Regions from separate parts of the Streptomyces sp. NPDC058008 genome, predicted to be linked through region 2. Evidence: predicted binding sites of a transcription regulator. Region 2 holds the regulator's gene; the other holds the start of a gene.
The links. The regulator HspR, encoded in region 2, represses chaperone genes until heat shock. The targets are predictions, from matches to a motif close to TTGAGNNNNNNNNNCTCAA.

Region 1 (8,943 bases), on a different contig from region 2:
GGTTCGCCGGCTCCTCCTGCGCCCAGAGGTACTTCTCGGCGTTCGGGTACTTGGCGATCTCGGCCTGGATCTCCGCACCCGGCAGCGGGTACAGGCGCTCCAGGCGGATGATCGCGGTCTCCGTGTCACCGCGCTTCTCGCGCTCGGCGTCCAGGTCGTAGTAGAGCTTGCCCGAGACGAAGACGACCTTGCGGACCGCTTCGGCCTTGACCGACTCGTCGCCGATCACCGGACGGAAGCCGCCGGTGGTGAACTCCTCGGCCTTCGACGCGGCCGCCTTGAGACGCAGCATCGACTTCGGGGTGAAGACGATCAGCGGCTTGTGGTGCGGGTTGTGCACCTGCCACCGCAGGAGGTGGAAGTAGTTCGACGGGAGGGTGGGCATCGCGACCGTCATGTTGTCCTGCGCGCACATCTGCAGGAAACGCTCCGGGCGGGCGGACGAGTGGTCCGGGCCCTGGCCCTCGTAGCCGTGCGGCAGCAGCAGGGTGACGCCGGACGTCTGGCCCCACTTCTGCTCGGCGGAGGAGATGAACTCGTCGACGACGGTCTGGGCGCCGTTGACGAAGTCACCGAACTGCGCCTCCCAGATGACCAGCGACTCCGGGCGGGCCAGCGAGTAGCCGTACTCGAAGCCCATCGCCGCGTACTCGCTGAGCAGCGAGTCGTAGACGTTGTAACGGGCCTGGTCGTCGGAGAGGTAGAGCAGCGGGGTGTAGTCCTCGCCGGTCTTCTGGTCGACGAGCACGGCGTGGCGCTGGCCGAACGTGCCGCGGCGGGTGTCCTGGCCGGCGAGCCGGACCGGGGTGCCCTCCATCAGCAGGGAGCCGATGGCGAGGGTCTCGCCCATGCCCCAGTCGATCGTGCCGTTCTCCACCGAGGCCGCGCGGCGCTGCATCTGCGGGAGCAGACGCGGGTGCACGGTGATGTCGTCGGGGATGTTGACCTGCGACTCGGCGATCAGCTTCACGACCTCCGAGGAGATCGCGGTGCCCACCGAGACCGGGAACTCCGCCTGGACGTCCGGGACATGCGGCTGGGCCGGCGCCGAGGTGGCCTCGCGGACCTCCGCGAAGACCTTCTCCAGCTGGCCCTGGAAGTCCTGGAGGGCCTGCTCGGCCTCTTCCAGCGTGATGTCCCCGCGACCGATGAGGGACTCGGTGTAGAGCTTGCGCACCGAGCGCTTCTTGTCGATCAGCGTGTACATCTGCGGGTTGGTGAACTCCGGGTTGTCGCCCTCGTTGTGACCGCGGCGGCGGTAGCAGATGAGGTCGATCACGACGTCCTTGTTGAACGTCTGCCGGTACTCGAAGGCCAGCCGCGCGACGCGGACCACGGCCTCCGGGTCGTCGCCGTTGACGTGGATGATCGGCGCCTCGATCATGCGCGCCACGTCCGTGGCGTACATCGAGGAGCGCGAGGACTCCGGGGCGGCGGTGAAACCGACCTGGTTGTTGATCACCACGTGCACGGTGCCGCCGGTGCGGTAGCCGCGCAGCTGCGACATGTTGAGCGTCTCGGCGACGACGCCCTGGCCCGCGAAGGCCGCGTCGCCGTGGAGCGCGACGGGCAGGACCGTGAAGTCCGTGCCGCCCTTGTTGATGATGTCCTGCTTGGCGCGCGCGATGCCCTCGAGGACCGGGTCGACGGCCTCCAGGTGCGAGGGGTTGGCGGCCAGCGAGACCTTGATCTGCTCGCCGTCCAGACCGGTGAACGTGCCCTCGGCGCCCAGGTGGTACTTCACGTCGCCGGAGCCGTGCATCGACCGCGGGTCGAGGTTGCCCTCGAACTCCCGGAAGATCTGGGCGTACGACTTGCCCACGATGTTCGCCAGGACGTTCAGCCGGCCGCGGTGGGCCATGCCGATGACGACCTCGTCGAGGCGGGCCTCGGCGGCGGAGTCGATGACCGCGTCGAGCAGCGGGATGACGGACTCGCCGCCCTCCAGCGAGAAGCGCTTCTGGCCGACGTACTTGGTCTGAAGGAAGGTCTCGAACGCCTCGGCGGCGTTGAGGCGGCGCAGGATCCGCAGCTGCTCCTCGCGCTCCGGGGCCGGGCGCGGACGCTCCACCCGGTCCTGGAGCCACTTGCGCTCCTTCGGCTCCTGGATGTGCATGAACTCGATGCCGGTGGTGCGGCAGTACGACTCACGCAGGACGCCGAGGATGTCGCGGAGCTTCATCATCGTCTTGCCGGCGAACCCGCCGACCGCGAAGTCGCGCTCCAGGTCCCACAGGGTGAGGCCGTGCTCGGTGATGTCCAGGTCGGGGTGCTTGCGCTGGCGGTACTCCAGCGGGTCGGTGTCGGCCATCACGTGACCGCGGACCCGGTAGGAGTGGATCAGCTCGAAGACCCGCGCGGCCTTGGTGACGTCGTCGTCGTGCGAGGCGTCGATGTCCTTGAGCCAGCGGACCGGCTCGTAGGGGATGCGCAGCGCCTTGAAGATCTCGTCGTAGAAGTCGTTCTCGCCGAGCAGCAGCTGGGACAGGACCCGCAGGAACTCGCCGGACGCCGCGCCCTGGATGACCCGGTGGTCGTACGTCGAGGTCAGGGTCATGACCTTCGAGATGCCCAGCTTGTTCAGGGTGTCCTGCGAGGTGCCCTGGAACTCCGCCGGGTAGTCCATCGCGCCGACGCCCATGATGAGGCCCTGTCCGGGCATCAGGCGGGGCACCGAGTGGACGGTGCCGATGCCGCCGGGGTTGGTCAGCGAAGCCGTCACACCGGTGAAGTCGTCCATGCCGAGCTTGCCGACGCGGGCCCGGCGGACGATGTCCTCGTAGGCCTGCCAGAACTCGAAGAAGTTGAGCGTCTCGGCCTTCTTGATGGCCGCGACGACGAGCTGGCGGTCGCCGTTCGGCTTGACCAGGTCGATGGCCAGGCCGAGGTTGACGTGCTCGGGCTTGACCAGGGTCGGCTTGCCGTCCTTCACCGCGAAGGAGTGATTCATCGACGGCATGGCCTTGAGGGCCTGCACCATCGCGTACCCGATGAGGTGCGTGAAGGAGATCTTCCCGCCACGGGCGCGCTTCAGGTGGTTGTTGATGACGATGCGGTTGTCGAAGAGCAGCTTCACCGGCACGGCGCGGACCGACGTGGCCGTCGGCAGCTCCAGGGAGGCGTTCATGTTCTTCGCGACGGCGGCCGACGGGCCGCGCAGCGTCACGTACTCGGGGCCCGCGGGGGCCTCGGCCGGGGCGTCCGCCTTCGCGGGCGCCGGCGCGGCCTTCGCCGGTGCGGCCTTGGCGGGGGCGGCGGGAGCCTTCACGGGAGCCGCCGGAGCGGCCGCCGCGGGCTTCGCCGGGGCGGCGGGGGGCGCGGCCGGAGCCGGTGCCGCCGCCTGTGCCGGAGCGGTGCTGCTGACGGTGCTCGCAGCGGTGGCGGCCGGGGCCGGGGTCACCGCTCCCGCGGAGGCGGGGACGGGCTTGTCCGCCGTGCCGGACGTGCCCGGCTTGTAGTCGGCGAAGAAGTCCCACCAGGCACGGTCGACCGAATTGGGGTCCTGGAGGTACTGCTGGTAGATCTCGTCGACGAGCCACTCATTGGGGCCGAACGCGGCGGCCGGGTTGGACCCGGAGCCCGCTTCCTGATCGGTCGAGATGCTCGAGTTACTGGGGGACTGAGACGACACGGCGGCAACCGCCCTCTTCCGCTTCACAAGGTGATGGACAGCGGAAATCAAGGCTACGCCCCCCGAGCCGTAACGTGCAGGCCGGGCCGGTCTTCGTCGTGCACATCACATCGGAAGACGGGTTTCGGCGCATGAAATGGCGGGAAACAAGCAGGGTTCCACTGCCCTTCGGTACGCGAGGCCGGTGCTACGGCCCCCTGGACCGTATCTCTTTCCCGTGCGGGAGGAGAAACGGGTCCCTCCGCTTCGAACGCATCGTCAGCCGTGCATGGGTGCGTTCCCCGGAAGAGTGACCTGGATGCGGCAGCCGCGGGCGGATTCGGCCACTCCGATGCGCCCGCCGTGCAGATCCACCGCCCAGCGCGCGATGGCGAGCCCGAGACCCGTACCGCCGTCACTGCCGGGACCGTGCGGGGACGGCGCCTGGCCGCGGTTGAAGCGCTCGAAGACCCGGTGCCGCTCCGCCTCGGGGATGCCGGGCCCCTCGTCGATGATCTCCAGCTCCAGCGACTCGGGGTACTCCCCGCGCCGTGCCAGCACCGTGACGCGGCCGTGCGGCGGGCTGTGCTTCACGGCGTTGTCGATCAGGTTGGCGACCACCTGGTGCAGGCGCTCCGCGTCCGCGTGCGCCGTCAGCTCGGGCGGCGACACGTCGAGGTGCAGATGGACGTCGGTACGGGAGTGGTTGCCCGAACCGGAGGAGAGCCGGCGCTGGGACGCGGCGAGGTTGGCCTCCTTCAGCACGCCCGACAGGTACGGCCAGACCTCGAAGCGGCGCGCCTTGATCGCCAGCACGCCGTTGTCCAGCCGGGAGAGGTCCAGCAGGGTCTCCACCAGCCTGCCCAGCCGCTCGGTCTGTTTCAGCGCCGTACGCATCGTCTCCGGATCGGCGGCGGACACCCCGTCCACCACGTTCTCCAGGACGGCTCTGAGCGCCGCGATCGGTGTGCGCAGCTCATGGGAGACGTTGGCCACCAGCTCCTTGCGGTGCCGGTCCTCCGCCTCCAGGTCGTCCGCCATGCGGTTGATCGTCTGCGCCAGGTCGCCGAGCTCGTCACGCCGCCCGGCACCGCTCACCCGTCCGGTGTAGTCGCCGTGCGAGATCGACCGTGCGACGGCCCGCATCTCGTCGAGCGGCGCCGTCAGGCCGTGGGCCACGAACTGGGTGATCAGGAGGGTGGCGATCACCGAGAAGACCGTGATGAACCGGAATTCGGTCCTGGTCCGAAGGGCGACGATCAGCAGTCCGGTCGTGATGAACACCGAGACCACCACGAGCGTGCCCAGCTTGGCCTTGATCGAGAAGGGCCGCAGTCCGGAGCCGGGCCGGGTCATGGCGCGGGAGTCTCCAGGGCGTAGCCGACACCGTGCACGGTACGGATCCGCTCGGCGCCGATCTTCCGGCGCAGGGCCTTGATGTGGCTGTCGACCGTCCGGGTCCCGGAGGCGTCGGCCCAGTCCCAGACCTCGGCCAGCAGCTGCTCCCTGGACAGCACCGCACGCGGTGTGTTGGCCAGGCAGACCAGCAGGTCGAACTCGGTCGGGGTGAGGTGGACGTCCTCGGCGCGCACCCGGACACGGCGCTGCGCGTGGTCGATCTCCAGCTCGCCGAGGCGCAGGATCCCGCTGCGCGGTGTGACCGCGGCCAGCGCGGCCCGCTCGACCCGGCGCAGCAGGACGTGGACCCTGGCCGCCAGTTCCCGCATGGAGAACGGCTTGGTCATGTAGTCGTCGGCGCCGACGCCGAGCCCGACCAGCATGTCGGTCTCGTCGTCGCGTGCGGTGAGCATCAGCACCGGCACGGGGCGCTGGGCCTGCACGCGGCGGCAGACCTCCAGGCCGTCGAAGCCGGGGAGCATGATGTCGAGCACCATCAGGTCGGGCTGCCAGGCCTCGGCCGCGTCCACGGCCGCCGGCCCGTCCAGTGCGGTCTGCACCAGGAAGCCCTCGGCCCGCAGCCGGGCGGAAATGGCGTCGACGATCGTCGCGTCGTCCTCGACCACCAGCACCCGGCGCTGAGCCCCGGGGGTGGCCGCGACGCCGTTGTGGGTGGTGTGTGTCTGTTCCATCGCCCCGCCCCTGCCCGTTCTCGCGGAGGGCATTCCCCCGGAGGCACGGTTATCGCTTGTGGATGTCGTCGGTGATCCCTTGTGACGGTCAGCAGCGTAGAGGCTGAGGACGCCTCCCGGCTACGCAGGGTGTTGTCCGTCGTGAAGGTGTTACCCACGGAAAGGGGGTGGACCGGCCGACTCCTGCTGCCCGATCCCCGGCGGGACCGGGCTCCGGGCGAGGTCCGGGGATTCACTCCCGCGCGAGTGCGAGATGGACCACGTCCGGTACACCTCGGGCAACGGCTACTTCTTCGGTCGTTACTGCGCGGAATCCGGCATTCCGCAAGGCTGACCCGAAGCCGGGGGACGGCTGCGCGGACCACACGGCGAGCACTCCGCCCGGCGTCAGACGGGCGTGGCAGGCCGCGAGACCGGCCGGCGAGTAGAGGCTCTCGTTGTCCTGGGTGACGGTCCAGTCGGGTCCGTTGTCGATGTCCAGGCACAGTGCGTCGTAACGCTCCGTGGTCGTGTGCAGGTGTGCGACGAGATCCGTACGCAGTACGCCGGTACGCGGATCGCGGAGGGCGGCCCCGGAGATCCGGCCGAGGGGCCCGTCCAGATGCCAGTCCACGATGGCCTGTTCCCGCTCGACGACCGTGATCCGGCCCCAGCGCGGCTGGGAGACCGCCCGTACCAGCGAGAACCCGACGCCCAGGCCGCCGATCAGCACCGAGGGGGCCGGCCTGCCGGAGGGCAGGGCGGCGAGCGCCGCGTCGATCAGCAGGCGCTCGGACCGGCCGTCGGAGGTGTCCATCAGGAAGCATCCGTTGGCGATGATCTCGAAGTCGTCGCCGCGCCCGCGCAGGACGACTTCACCGAACGGACCCTCGCGCCGGTCGAGGACGACGGGGCGGTGGGTGTCTGCTGCGGGCGGCATGGGTGTGGTCTCCGGTCTCCGTCGGGCGGTTCTGGCTCTGGTCCCCGGCGCGCATCCTTCCTCGTCGCGGACCGCGGCGGCCAGCTGTTTTCCCCCGCCTCACCCTCCGGGGCGCGGTGCCTTCGTCCCGTGGGCGGCGGTGTATTCGGCGGCAAGCCAGGGGCCGAGGTCATCGATCAGCGCCGTCAGCACGCCCGGTTCCCGCGACGGGGTGCGTGCGACGGCGGCGGCGGCCCTGACCTGCGCCGCGCGCTCCGGGTGGTGCGGGTAGTGGCGGGCGAACAGTTCGGCGGACCGGCCCAGATCACTCGTCCAGCCGCCCCAGTGCGGCATGACCAGCGTGAACGCGGTCCGCACGAGGTGGCGGGCGATGCCCCTGCTCAGCCGCAGGCGCGCCTCGCCGGACGTGGCTCCGGCGGCGCGGTCGCGCCAGCGGGGGAGCGCGAGCGCCAGATCGCCGTTCGTCTCGCGGGCGAGCAGCGACGTGGGGCGGTAGCGGGGCAGGCGGACGGCCAGGTCCTCGCCCAGCAGCGGGGTGCAGAGGCAGGCGAGGAGGAAACCCGCGTCGTGCCGGTCCGCCTCGCCGAGCAGGGTCTCCACGGAGAAGAGGAGTACGCCGACGCCGTCGATCACCGGGAAGGCGGAGTCCAGGGCGGCGGCGGCTCCGTCGGCAGCCGCCCGGTCCCGCGCCGTGGGTCCCTCGCGCAGGGCCACCAGCAGATCCAGGTCGGACACCCCGGGAATGGCGGTGCCCCTCGGGACGCTGCCGTACAGGTAGGCGCTGTGCAGCCGTGCGGGGCCGAACGCCTCGGCGACGCGCACGCGGGCCGCCCCGACCACCGGGGCGAACTCCGTCCGGACGCGCTCGACGGAGCCTTCGCGGCGGATCGTGCCGTCCGCCGCGAGCCCCTTGTCCTCGGTGGCCGCCGTTTCGTCCATGGGCGGATCCTCGCAGGTGGCAGCCGGTCCGGTCCGCTGATCGCTCAGAGCGAACGGACCCCGGGGAACATTCATCGACTCACAAGCATTGAGCCCACATAGCTCAACTTGCCTGCCGAAGGGAAGATCATGACTGCGGGATCCCACACGTCCGAGGCGTCCACGCCGATCGACCTGCCCGTGCTGCCGCTCGACGACGAGGTCGTACTGCCGGGCATGGTGGTGCCGCTCGACCTGTCCGACGCCGAGGTGCGCGCCGCCGTGGAGGCCGCCCAGGCCGTCGCGCGGCCCGGGGGCGGCAAGCCCGAGGTGCTGCTCGTGCCGCGCATCGACGGCAACTACACCGGGACCGGTGTCCTGGGCACCGTCGAGCAGGTCGGACGGCTGTCGGACGGCGACCCCGGCGCCCTCATCAGGGCCCGTGACCGGGTGCGGATCGGCGCCGGGACCAGCGGGCCCGGCAACGCGCTGTGGGTGGAGGGCACCCGGATCGAGGTGTCGCCGCCCGACCCGCTGCCCGGCTCGGCCGCCGAACTGGCCAAGGAGTACAAGGCCCTGGCGACCAGCTGGCTGAAGAAGCGCGGGGCCTGGCAGGTCGTCGACCGGGTCCAGCAGATCGAGGACATCTCGGCCCTCGCCGACAACTCCGGTTACTCGCCCTTCCTCACCACCGCCCAGAAGGTCCAGCTGCTGGAGACCGCCGACGCGGTCGCCCGTCTGAAGCTGGCCATCCAGTGGCTGGGTGAACACCTCGCCGAGCAGGACGTCGCCGAGTCCATCGCCAAGGACGTCCAGGAGGGCGTCGACAAGCAGCAGCGCGAATTCCTGCTGAGGCGCCAGCTCGACGCCGTGCGCAAGGAACTCTCCGAGCTCAACGGCGACCCCGAGGACGAGTCCGACGACTACCGCACGCGCGTCGAGGCCGCCGACCTCCCCGGGAACGTCCGCGAGGCCGCTCTCAAGGAGGTCGAGAAGCTGGAGCGCGCCTCCGACCAGAGCCCCGAGGGCTCCTGGATCCGCACCTGGCTGGACACGGTCCTGGAGCTGCCCTGGACCGAGCGGACCGAGGACGCGTACGACATCCGCGCCGCGCGGGAGATCCTCGACGCCGAACACGCGGGCCTCCAGGACGTGAAGGAGCGCATCACCGAGTACCTCGCGGTGCGCAAGCGCCGTGCCGACCGGGGGCTCGGGGTGGTCGGCGGCCGACGCGGCGGCGCGGTGCTGGCGCTGGTCGGTCCGCCCGGCGTGGGCAAGACCTCGCTCGGCGAGTCCGTGGCGCACGCCATGGGCCGCACGTTCGTCCGGGTCGCCCTCGGCGGCGTCCGGGACGAGGCGGAGATCCGGGGCCACCGGCGTACGTACGTCGGCGCGCTCCCGGGACG
Region 2 (8,943 bases):
CGCTCAGCTTCACCGAGGCGGTCGACGGGGCCACGGTCCCGCTGCGGATGTCCAGCCAGGCCCCCTGCAAGGCGTGCTCGGGCACCGGCGACAAGAACGGCACCCCCAGGGTCTGCCCGACGTGTGTCGGCACCGGCCAGGTGTCGCGCGGCACCGGCGGCGGGTTCTCGCTCACCGACCCCTGTGTGGACTGCAAGGGGCGGGGCCTCATCGCCCAGGACCCCTGCGACGTCTGCAAGGGCAGCGGCCGCGCGAAGTCCGCGCGCACGATGCAGGTCAGGATCCCGGCCGGGGTCCTGGACGGCCAGCGGATCCGGCTGCGCGGCAAGGGCGGCCCCGGCGAGCGCGGCGGCCCGGCCGGCGACCTCTACGTCGTCGTCCACGTCGACGCCCACCCGGTCTTCGGCCGCAAGGGCGACAACCTCACCGTCACCGTGCCCGTCACCTTCCCGGAGGCCGCGCTCGGCGGCGAGGTGAAGGTCCCCACGCTCGGCGGGCCCCCGGTCACCCTGAAGCTCCCGGCCGGCACGCCCAACGGACGTACGATGCGGGCCCGGGGCAAGGGCGCCGTGCGCAAGGACGGCACCCGTGGCGACCTCCTGGTCACCGTCGAGGTGTCCGTGCCCACGGGCCTCGGCGCGGAAGCCCAGGACGCGCTGGAGGCCTACCGGAAGGCGACCGCGGGGGAGGACCCGCGGGCGGAGCTGTTCCAGGCTGCGAAGGGAGCTTGAGATGGACGGCCGTCGACGCAATCCGTACCAGCTGACCGACGAATCACCTGTCTACGTGATCTCGATCGCGGCCCAGCTCTCGGGCCTGCATCCGCAGACACTGCGCCAGTACGACCGCCTCGGCCTGGTCTCGCCCGACCGCACGGCCGGGCGCGGCCGGCGCTACTCGGCCCGTGACATCGAACTGCTGCGCACGGTGCAGCAGTTGTCGCAGGACGAGGGCATCAACCTCGCGGGCATCAAGCGGATCATCGAGCTGGAGAACCAGGTCGCCGCGCTCCAGCAGCGCGTCGCCGAGCTCTCGGCGGCGGTGGACGGCGCGGCGGTGGCCATGCAGCAGCGCGAGGCCCAGGTGCACGCCTCCTACCGGCGGGACCTGGTGCCGTACCAGGACGTGCAGCAGACGAGCGCGCTGGTGGTCTGGCGGCCCAAGCGGCCGAAGGACTGAAACAAGCGGGAAGCGAGGGTCCGTCCCCGGGTCTCAGGACCCGGTGGCGGGCTCTTCGCGTGTGTCCGAGGGATCGTCCACGATGCCGGACCGCACGATCAGGACCCCGAGATGGGTGCGGCTGTCGGCGCCGAGGGTCTGCATCAGCTTCGCGATGTGGGCCCGGCAGGTGCGGACGCTGATGCCCAGCTTGCGGGCCACCGCGTCGTCGACGTGGCCCTGGCTGAGGAGCCGGGCGATGCTCTGCTGGACGGCCGTGACCCGGACCCCGGGGGCGGTCGTGGGGAGCTGCCGGGTGAGCGGGGTGGCCTGTGCCCAGAGGACCTCGTAGACCTGGACCAGGTAGCGGACGAGGGCGGGGTGGCGGATCTCCAGGGCGATGTTGCGCTCGGGGGTGGCCGGTATGTACGCCACGGTGCGGTCGAAGATGATGAGCCGGTCCACGGTCTGCTCCACGGTGCGGACCTGGAGGCAGTCGCCGGGCACCTGAGCGACGTAGTCCTTGACCCGGGAGTTGTAGCGGGCCGGGTGCTGGTAGATGTGCCGGAGCCTGGCCCCTCCCGCGATGGCGGAGCGGGCGTTCTCCAGTCCCTGCCGCATGTGGTGTTCCTGCCGGTTGCCGCCCGGCTGCGCCGTCAGCACCTCCTCCCGCGCGTGGAGCGCGGCCTCCCGGAGCGCGGAGACGATGAGCTGCCTCCCGTCGAGGACCGTGATCGCCAGGTTGGGGTCCTGGTCGGCGACGGAGACCAGAGGTGTCAGCACCCGGCTCAGGGCGCTGCTCAGCCGTATCCGTTCGTCGATCTCGCGGGTGATGGGCTGGAGCAGGTGGGCCAGCGCGGCGGACGGCTGGACGGGGCGCATCCACGCGTCGTCGGCCGTGTCGGGGTGGACGAGGGCCATCTCCGCCAGGCACGGGGCCGACGCCAGCCTCGTACGGGACACGCGCCCCGCGCGGAGGGCCTCCTCGTAGAGCTGGACCGCCGGAGCGCACAGCTCCCGGGGGTCGTGCGGATGTGCCGGTTTTGTCTCATCGGTATTCATTTGACGACCCCTCACTTTGTGCACTGCATAAAGATGATGGTGGCGGAAGCGGTGCCGGCGGGGGAGTGTGGAGGTGACGGGCGAGGGTGCCCGGCCCGCCCGGCCCGGCGCGGCCGCGCTCTCCTCGGCCGCACGGACACGCCCTCGGCCCGGGGTGTCCCGGGCCCGCGGGCTCAGGAGTCCTGGTCCAGGATCCCCGAGCGCGCGATCAGGTACCCGAGCTGGGCCCGGCTGGTGCTGCCCAGGGTCGCCGACAGCTTCGCGATGTGGGCCCGGCAGGTGCGGACGTTCATGCCGAGCCGGCGGGCGATGGAGTCGTCGACGTGGCCTTCGACGAGGAGCTGGGCGATGGAGCGCTGGACACCGCTGATACCGGCCGGGGTCGGCTCGTACCGGATGTCCTCCCACAGGGGGGTGGCGCTCTGCCAGAGCTGCTCGAAGACGCTGATCAGATAGGAGACGAGACCCGGGTGGCGGAGTTCCAGAGCCACGGTCCGGTCGTCCTGGGCGGGGATGAACGCGACCGTCCGGTCGAAGATCAGGAGGCGTTCCACGAGCTCCTCCAGCGTGCGGATCTCCGCGCCCTCGGCCAGTCGCTCCGCGTAGGCGAACGTCCCCTGGTGGTGGCGCACCGTGTGCTGGTACAGGGTGCGGATGCTCACGCCGCGGTCCACGACCAGCTGCCCCCGCTCCAGCCCCTTGCTGAGGATGTCCTCGCTCCGGCCGCCCCCCGGCTGCACGGTCAGCACCTCGGTGCGGCACTCCGCGGTGGCGGCGTCGATGGCGGCGTTGATGCGGGTGCTGCCCTCCAGCACGGTGATGGCGTGGGTGGTCGGCGGGTCCTGGGCGCTGATGTCCATGAACGGCTCGAAGGACTCGGTCAGCTCCAGGGAGTGGCGCCTCCGCTCCTGGATCTCCCGCTCGATGGGGTGCAGCCACTGGGCGAGGGCCGCCGAGGGCGGCACCGGGCGCAGCCAGTCCGCGTCGTCGGGATCGGGGTGGAGCAGGGCGAAGTCCATCAGGCAGGGAGCCGGCTCCACCTCCGCGCGAGGGATGCGCCCGGACCGCAGTGCGCTGGCGTAAAGAGCCTGCCCCGCATCACATAGTTGGGTGATCCCGTGAGGATGTGACGCTTTTGAGTCACTTGTGCGCATATCTCCACCCCCCATGTTCCTGAACGTGCAGGAACATGATGCATCGATCCGGTGGTGCTCACGTGTCCGCGTGAGACATCGTCTTGTTTGCGGGGGAGATGAATCCATCAAGTGAGGACGAAGCCGAAATGTCTAAGCGAATGCTTCGCTCGGTGCTTGCCACTGCTTTCGTGGGGGCCCTTGCCTACGGGGCACTGGGTACCCACGACATCACCTGGGGGGTCGCGCCGGCCGAGCAGTCGGCGACCGCGGCCGGTGACATCACGTGGGGTGCCGCTCCGGGTGACATCACGTGGGGCGCGACGCAGGGCGACATCACCTGGAGCGCGGCTCCGAGTGACATCACGTGGGGTGCCGAGTCCGGCGACATCACGTGGGGTGTCGCTCCCGGTGACATCACGTGGGGCACGGCTCCGACCCACGCGGGCGCATGACCACCCCACCGGACGACCGCACCTTCCGGCGGGAGATGGCCACGGCATATCGCTCAGGGTGGCATTTCATCGATCTGCTCACGGCACTTACCCGCCAGGGCGATTCGTTGATGGTCACCCTGTTCGGAGAGCCGATTGTCGTCGTGATGGAAACGGATGACGATATCCGTGCCTATCGCTGTCTTCGCCGGCCACGCGGAGCGCCCCAACCGGTCCGCTGTGCCGTGAGGTACGGCATGATTTTCGTGAATCTCGACCAGCGCGATCACGAGCTGTTCGAACCAGAAGCCATTTCCGCCACCCCCCGCAGTGCCTGAACGATTCCCCCGTCGTTCCATATCGTTCCGGCACTTCCCCCACACAGCGGCGCCACCGTGACCTGAACACGGTGGCGCCGTTGTGCTGCCCGGGAACGGGACGGCCGCTCAGGCGTTTCCGAGAGCCCGGTCCACGGAGATCTCGATGACGACCCGCTCGGGGTTGTGCCGCGGGGTGCGCTCGTAGCGCTCCGCGTAGCGGCGTACCGCGTCCTGGACCTCACCGGGCTCCGTACGCACCACCGCGCGGCCCTCCAGGGTCGCCCAGCGGCGTCCCTGCGCCTGGCAGACGGCGACCCGTGCCCCCTCCGGGCCCGCCGCGAGGACGTGGGCGGCCTTCCTCGTGCCCCCGCCGGTGATGATCCTGGCGGTCCGCGTCTCCGGGTCGTACGTCACGCCGACGGGCACCACGTGCGGGGTGCCGTCCGGGCGGAGCGTCGTCAGGGTGCTCACATGGCGCTCGCGCCAGAAGGCGAGGTACTCCGGGCTGAGGTTGCGTACGTCAGGCATGGGGTCAGCCTAGAGAGAGGGCCCGGCGGGCGGCCCGCCGAGGCGGCGGTGCGGACCCTGCGGCCCACTTCCAGCCTTGAGTGGAATAGACTCAACTTTGTACCCGTTGTTCGAGTCATGGTTCAGGGAAAGACCCGTACGAGGAGGAGACGACGCCCGTGGATGCCGAGCTGACCAACAAGAGCCGGGACGCCCTCAACGCGGCCACCAGCAGGGCCGTCAAGGACGGTCACTCCGATCTGACCTCCGGGCACCTGCTGCTGGCGCTGCTGGCGGGTGAGGACAACGCGAACATCACCGACCTGCTGGCCTCCGTCGAGGCCGACCAGGTGGCCGTGCGCGAGCAGACCGAGCAGCTCATCGGCGCCCTGCCCAGCGTCACCGGGTCGACCGTCGCGCCGCCGCAGCCGAGCCGCGACCTGCTCGCCGTCCTCGCCGACGCCGACCAGCGCGCCAAGGAGCTCGGCGACGACTACCTCTCCACCGAGCACCTGCTGATCGCCATCGCGGCGAAGGGCGGCCGTGCCGGTGAGATCCTCGACGGGCAGGGAGCCGGCGCGAAGAAGCTGCTGGACGCATTCGAGAAGAGCAGGGGAGGGCGCCGGGTGACCACTCCCGACCCCGAGGGCCAGTACAAGGCGCTGGAGAAGTTCGGCACCGACTTCACGGCGGCCGCCCGCGAGGGCAAGCTCGACCCGGTCATCGGCCGTGACCAGGAGATCCGGCGCGTCGTGCAGGTGCTCTCGCGCCGTACGAAGAACAACCCCGTGCTCATCGGCGAGCCCGGCGTAGGCAAGACCGCCGTCGTCGAGGGCCTGGCCCAGCGCATCGTCAAGGGCGACGTCCCCGAGTCCCTGCGGAACAAGCGGCTGGTCTCGCTGGACCTCGGCGCGATGGTCGCGGGCGCCAAGTACCGCGGTGAGTTCGAGGAACGCCTCAAGACCGTCCTCTCCGAGATCAAGGAGAGCGACGGCCAGATCATCACCTTCATCGACGAGCTGCACACCGTCGTCGGCGCGGGCGCCGGCGGCGACTCCGCGATGGACGCGGGCAACATGCTCAAGCCGATGCTCGCCCGCGGGGAGCTCCGCATGGTCGGCGCGACCACGCTGGACGAGTACCGCGAGCGCATCGAGAAGGACCCCGCGCTGGAGCGCCGCTTCCAGCAGGTCCTGGTGGCCGAGCCGTCCGTCGAGGACACCATCGCGATCCTGCGCGGCCTCAAGGGCCGCTACGAGGCCCACCACAAGGTCCAGATCGCCGACTCCTCGCTGGTGGCCGCCGCGACGCTCTCCGACCGCTACATCACCTCCCGCTTCCTCCCCGACAAGGCCATCGACCTCGTCGACGAGGCGGCGTCCCGGCTCCGCATGGAGATCGACTCCTCGCCGCTGGAGATCGACGAGCTCCAACGGTCCGTGGACCGGCTGCACATGGAGGAGCTGGCGCTGAAGAACGAGACCGACGAGGGCTCCAGGCAGCGCCTGGAGAAGATCCGCCGCGACCTCGCCGACAAGGAGGAGGAGCTGCGCGGGCTCTCCGCCCGCTGGGAGAAGGAGAAGCAGGGCCTGAACCGCGTCGGTGAGCTCAAGGAGCGCCTCGACGAGCTGCGCGGCCAGGCCGAGCGCGCGCAGCGCGACGGCGACTTCGACACCGCCTCCAAGCTGCTGTACGGGGAGATCCCCGGCCTGGAGCGGGAGCTGGCGGAGGCGGACGAGGCCGAGCAGGTGGCCGCCGTGGACACCATGCTCAAGGAGGAGGTCGGTCCGGACGACATCGCCGACGTCGTCGGGGCCTGGACCGGCATCCCCGCCGGTCGCCTCCTGGAGGGCGAGACCCAGAAGCTGCTGCGCATGGAGTCCGAGCTGGGCAGGCGGCTGATCGGCCAGACCGAGGCCGTGCGGGCCGTGTCGGACGCCGTACGCCGCACCCGGGCCGGCATCGCCGACCCCGACCGGCCCACCGGCTCGTTCCTCTTCCTCGGCCCGACCGGGGTCGGCAAGACGGAGCTGGCCAAGGCCCTCGCGGACTTCCTGTTCGACGACGAGCGGGCCATGATCCGCATCGACATGAGCGAGTACGGCGAGAAGCACAGCGTCGCCCGGCTCGTCGGGGCCCCGCCCGGCTACGTCGGCTACGAGGAGGGCGGCCAGCTCACCGAGGCGGTCCGCAGGCGCCCGTACAGCGTCGTGCTGCTGGACGAGGTCGAGAAGGCCCATCCCGAGGTCTTCGACATCCTGCTCCAGGTGCTCGACGACGGCCGCCTCACCGACGGCCAGGGCAGGACGGTGGACTTCCGCAACACCATCCTGGTCCTGACGTCCAACCTGGGCAGCCAGTTCCTGGTCGACCCGCTGACCGGGCCCGAGGTGAAGAAGGAGCGGGTCCTGGACGTCGTGCGGGCCTCGTTCAAGCCGGAGTTCCTCAACCGGCTCGACGACCTGGTCGTCTTCTCCGCCCTGTCCGGCGACGAGCTCGCGCACATCGCGGGGCTCCAGGTGGAACGCCTCGCCGGGCGTCTCGCCGACCGCCGGATCCGTCTGGACGTCACCCCGGAGGCCCTGGCCTGGCTGGCCGAGGAGGGCAACGACCCGGCGTACGGCGCCCGGCCGCTGCGCCGGCTCATCCAGACCGCGATCGGCGACCGGCTCGCGAAGGAGATCCTCGCGGGCGAGGTCAAGGACGGCGACACGGTCCGGGTGGACCGGGCCGCCGACGGGCTGACCGTGGGGACCGCGCCGGTCGCGAAGACCCTGTAGGCGGTGCCCCGGGTCCCCGGCCGGAAGACGTCGTCCTCCGGCCGGGGACCCGGGCGTTCGCGGCTTTGTCCGCATTGATGAGTGCATTCAGCACGTACCGCCGGAGCGGGTCCCGCCAAATCGAGCCGAAAAATTCCATTCCGTGGCCGGATGGCAGGTGCGATTCGGCCACGGCCATCGTTCTTTGTACCGGCCCGATACATATCGGCGCCCTTGACCGGAGCCGGAGTCGCGGTGGTGCGTGCGAACGTGTTCCGCGCGATACCGGGACACTCCGGGCCCTTTTCCTTTCACCGCGCGGGCAGCCGTGCCTAATTGGGGAAACGGTAAGGTGCGGGCATGACGGAGCGGATACCCGGTGAGGCGAGTGCGGAGCCGAAAGATCGCAGAAGTGACAGTCTCATTCGCCTGAGCGAATTTCGTACGCTGTGGACTGCATATGCCCAGTCGGTGCTGGGGGACCAGCTCGCACGGGTGGCGCTTTCCCTGCTGGTCTTCGAGCGCACCGATTCGGCCGGGTGGACGGCGGCGACCTACGCCCTGACCAGCCTGCCCGCCCTGCTGTCCGGAGTGCTCCTCTCCGGTCTCGCCGACCGCTTCCCCCGCCGCACGGTCATGATCGCGTGCGACCTGCTCCGCGCCGTTCTCGTCGGACTGATGGCCCTGCCCGGTACGCCCCTGCCGCTGCTCGCCGCGCTGCTGGTGCTGGCCCAGCTCGCCGAGGCTCCCTTCGGGGCCTCCCAGGGGGCCCTGATGCCGGCCGTCCTGGGGGAGCGCCTGTACGAGCAGGGGCAGCGGGTGATGATGATCACCCACCAGGCCGGCCTGCTGATCGGCTTCGCCGGCGGCGGGGTGCTCGTCGTGTGGCTGGGCAGCCACCTGTCGCTGGGGCTGAACGCGCTGACGTTCCTCGTCTCGGCGGTCCTGATCAGGCTCGGCGTGAAGGCCCGGCCGGTGGACCGGGACGCCGGCGCGGCGCCGAAGCGGATGCACACCCAGGTCGGGAAGGCCGCCGCGCTGATCTGGTCCGACCCCAGGCTGCGGTCGCTGGTGGCGCTCGGCTGGCTGGCGGGGTTCATCGTGCTGCCGGAGGGCCTGGCCGCCCCCTTCGCCGAGGAGGCGGGCGGCGGCGCCGCGGCGGTGGGGCTCCTGCTCGCCGCGCATCCCGCCGGAATGGTCGTGGGCGCCGCGCTCCTGGGGCGGACGGGCTTCGACGTCGAGCGGCGCCGGCGGCTGCTCGGGCCGCTGGCGGTCGGCGCGAACCTTCCGCTGGTCGTCTACCTGGCCGGGCCCGGCGTGGGACTCGCCCTGCTGGTGCTGCTGGTCTCGGGCGTCTGCTCCGCCTACCAGATCACCGCGGGGGCCACGTTCGTGCTGCTCACCCCGGCCGGCCAGCGCGGCCAGGCACTGGGCCTCGCCCGCTCCGGGCTGACCGCGATGCAGGGCATCGGCGTCGCAGCGGGCGGCCTGGCGGCGGAGCTGACCGGGTCCTCGTCCCGCACGATCGGCGGGGCCGGACTCCTCGGTACGCTCTGCGCCGTCCTGGTCG

Region 1: a site for HspR is predicted at 7,647-7,665, ahead of lon (endopeptidase La). Genes of this name have one in related genera too.

The regions. Positions count from the first base shown of each region.
Region 1 is NZ_JBHVQX010000022.1:81,047-89,989, reverse strand. Features, by position in the region: gene ACFVS9_RS22705 (multifunctional oxoglutarate decarboxylase/oxoglutarate dehydrogenase thiamine pyrophosphate-binding subunit/dihydrolipoyllysine-residue succinyltransferase subunit) at 1-3,631, opposite strand, end outside; gene ACFVS9_RS22700 (ATP-binding protein) at 3,890-4,966, opposite strand; gene ACFVS9_RS22695 (response regulator transcription factor) at 4,963-5,700, opposite strand; gene ACFVS9_RS22690 (spermidine synthase) at 5,933-6,619, opposite strand; gene ACFVS9_RS22685 (nucleotidyltransferase domain-containing protein) at 6,719-7,558, opposite strand; gene lon (endopeptidase La) at 7,688-8,943, shown strand, end outside.
Region 2 is NZ_JBHVQX010000002.1:273,466-282,408, reverse strand. Features, by position in the region: gene dnaJ (molecular chaperone DnaJ) at 1-731, shown strand, start outside; gene ACFVS9_RS03025 (heat shock protein transcriptional repressor HspR) at 733-1,179, shown strand; gene ACFVS9_RS03020 (response regulator transcription factor) at 1,213-2,220, opposite strand; gene ACFVS9_RS03015 (helix-turn-helix transcriptional regulator) at 2,394-3,239, opposite strand; gene ACFVS9_RS03010 (5'-nucleotidase) at 3,527-3,808, shown strand; gene ACFVS9_RS03005 ((2Fe-2S)-binding protein) at 3,805-4,125, shown strand; gene ACFVS9_RS03000 (pyridoxamine 5'-phosphate oxidase family protein) at 4,234-4,635, opposite strand; gene clpB (ATP-dependent chaperone ClpB) at 4,794-7,394, shown strand; gene ACFVS9_RS02990 (MFS transporter) at 7,734-8,943, shown strand, end outside.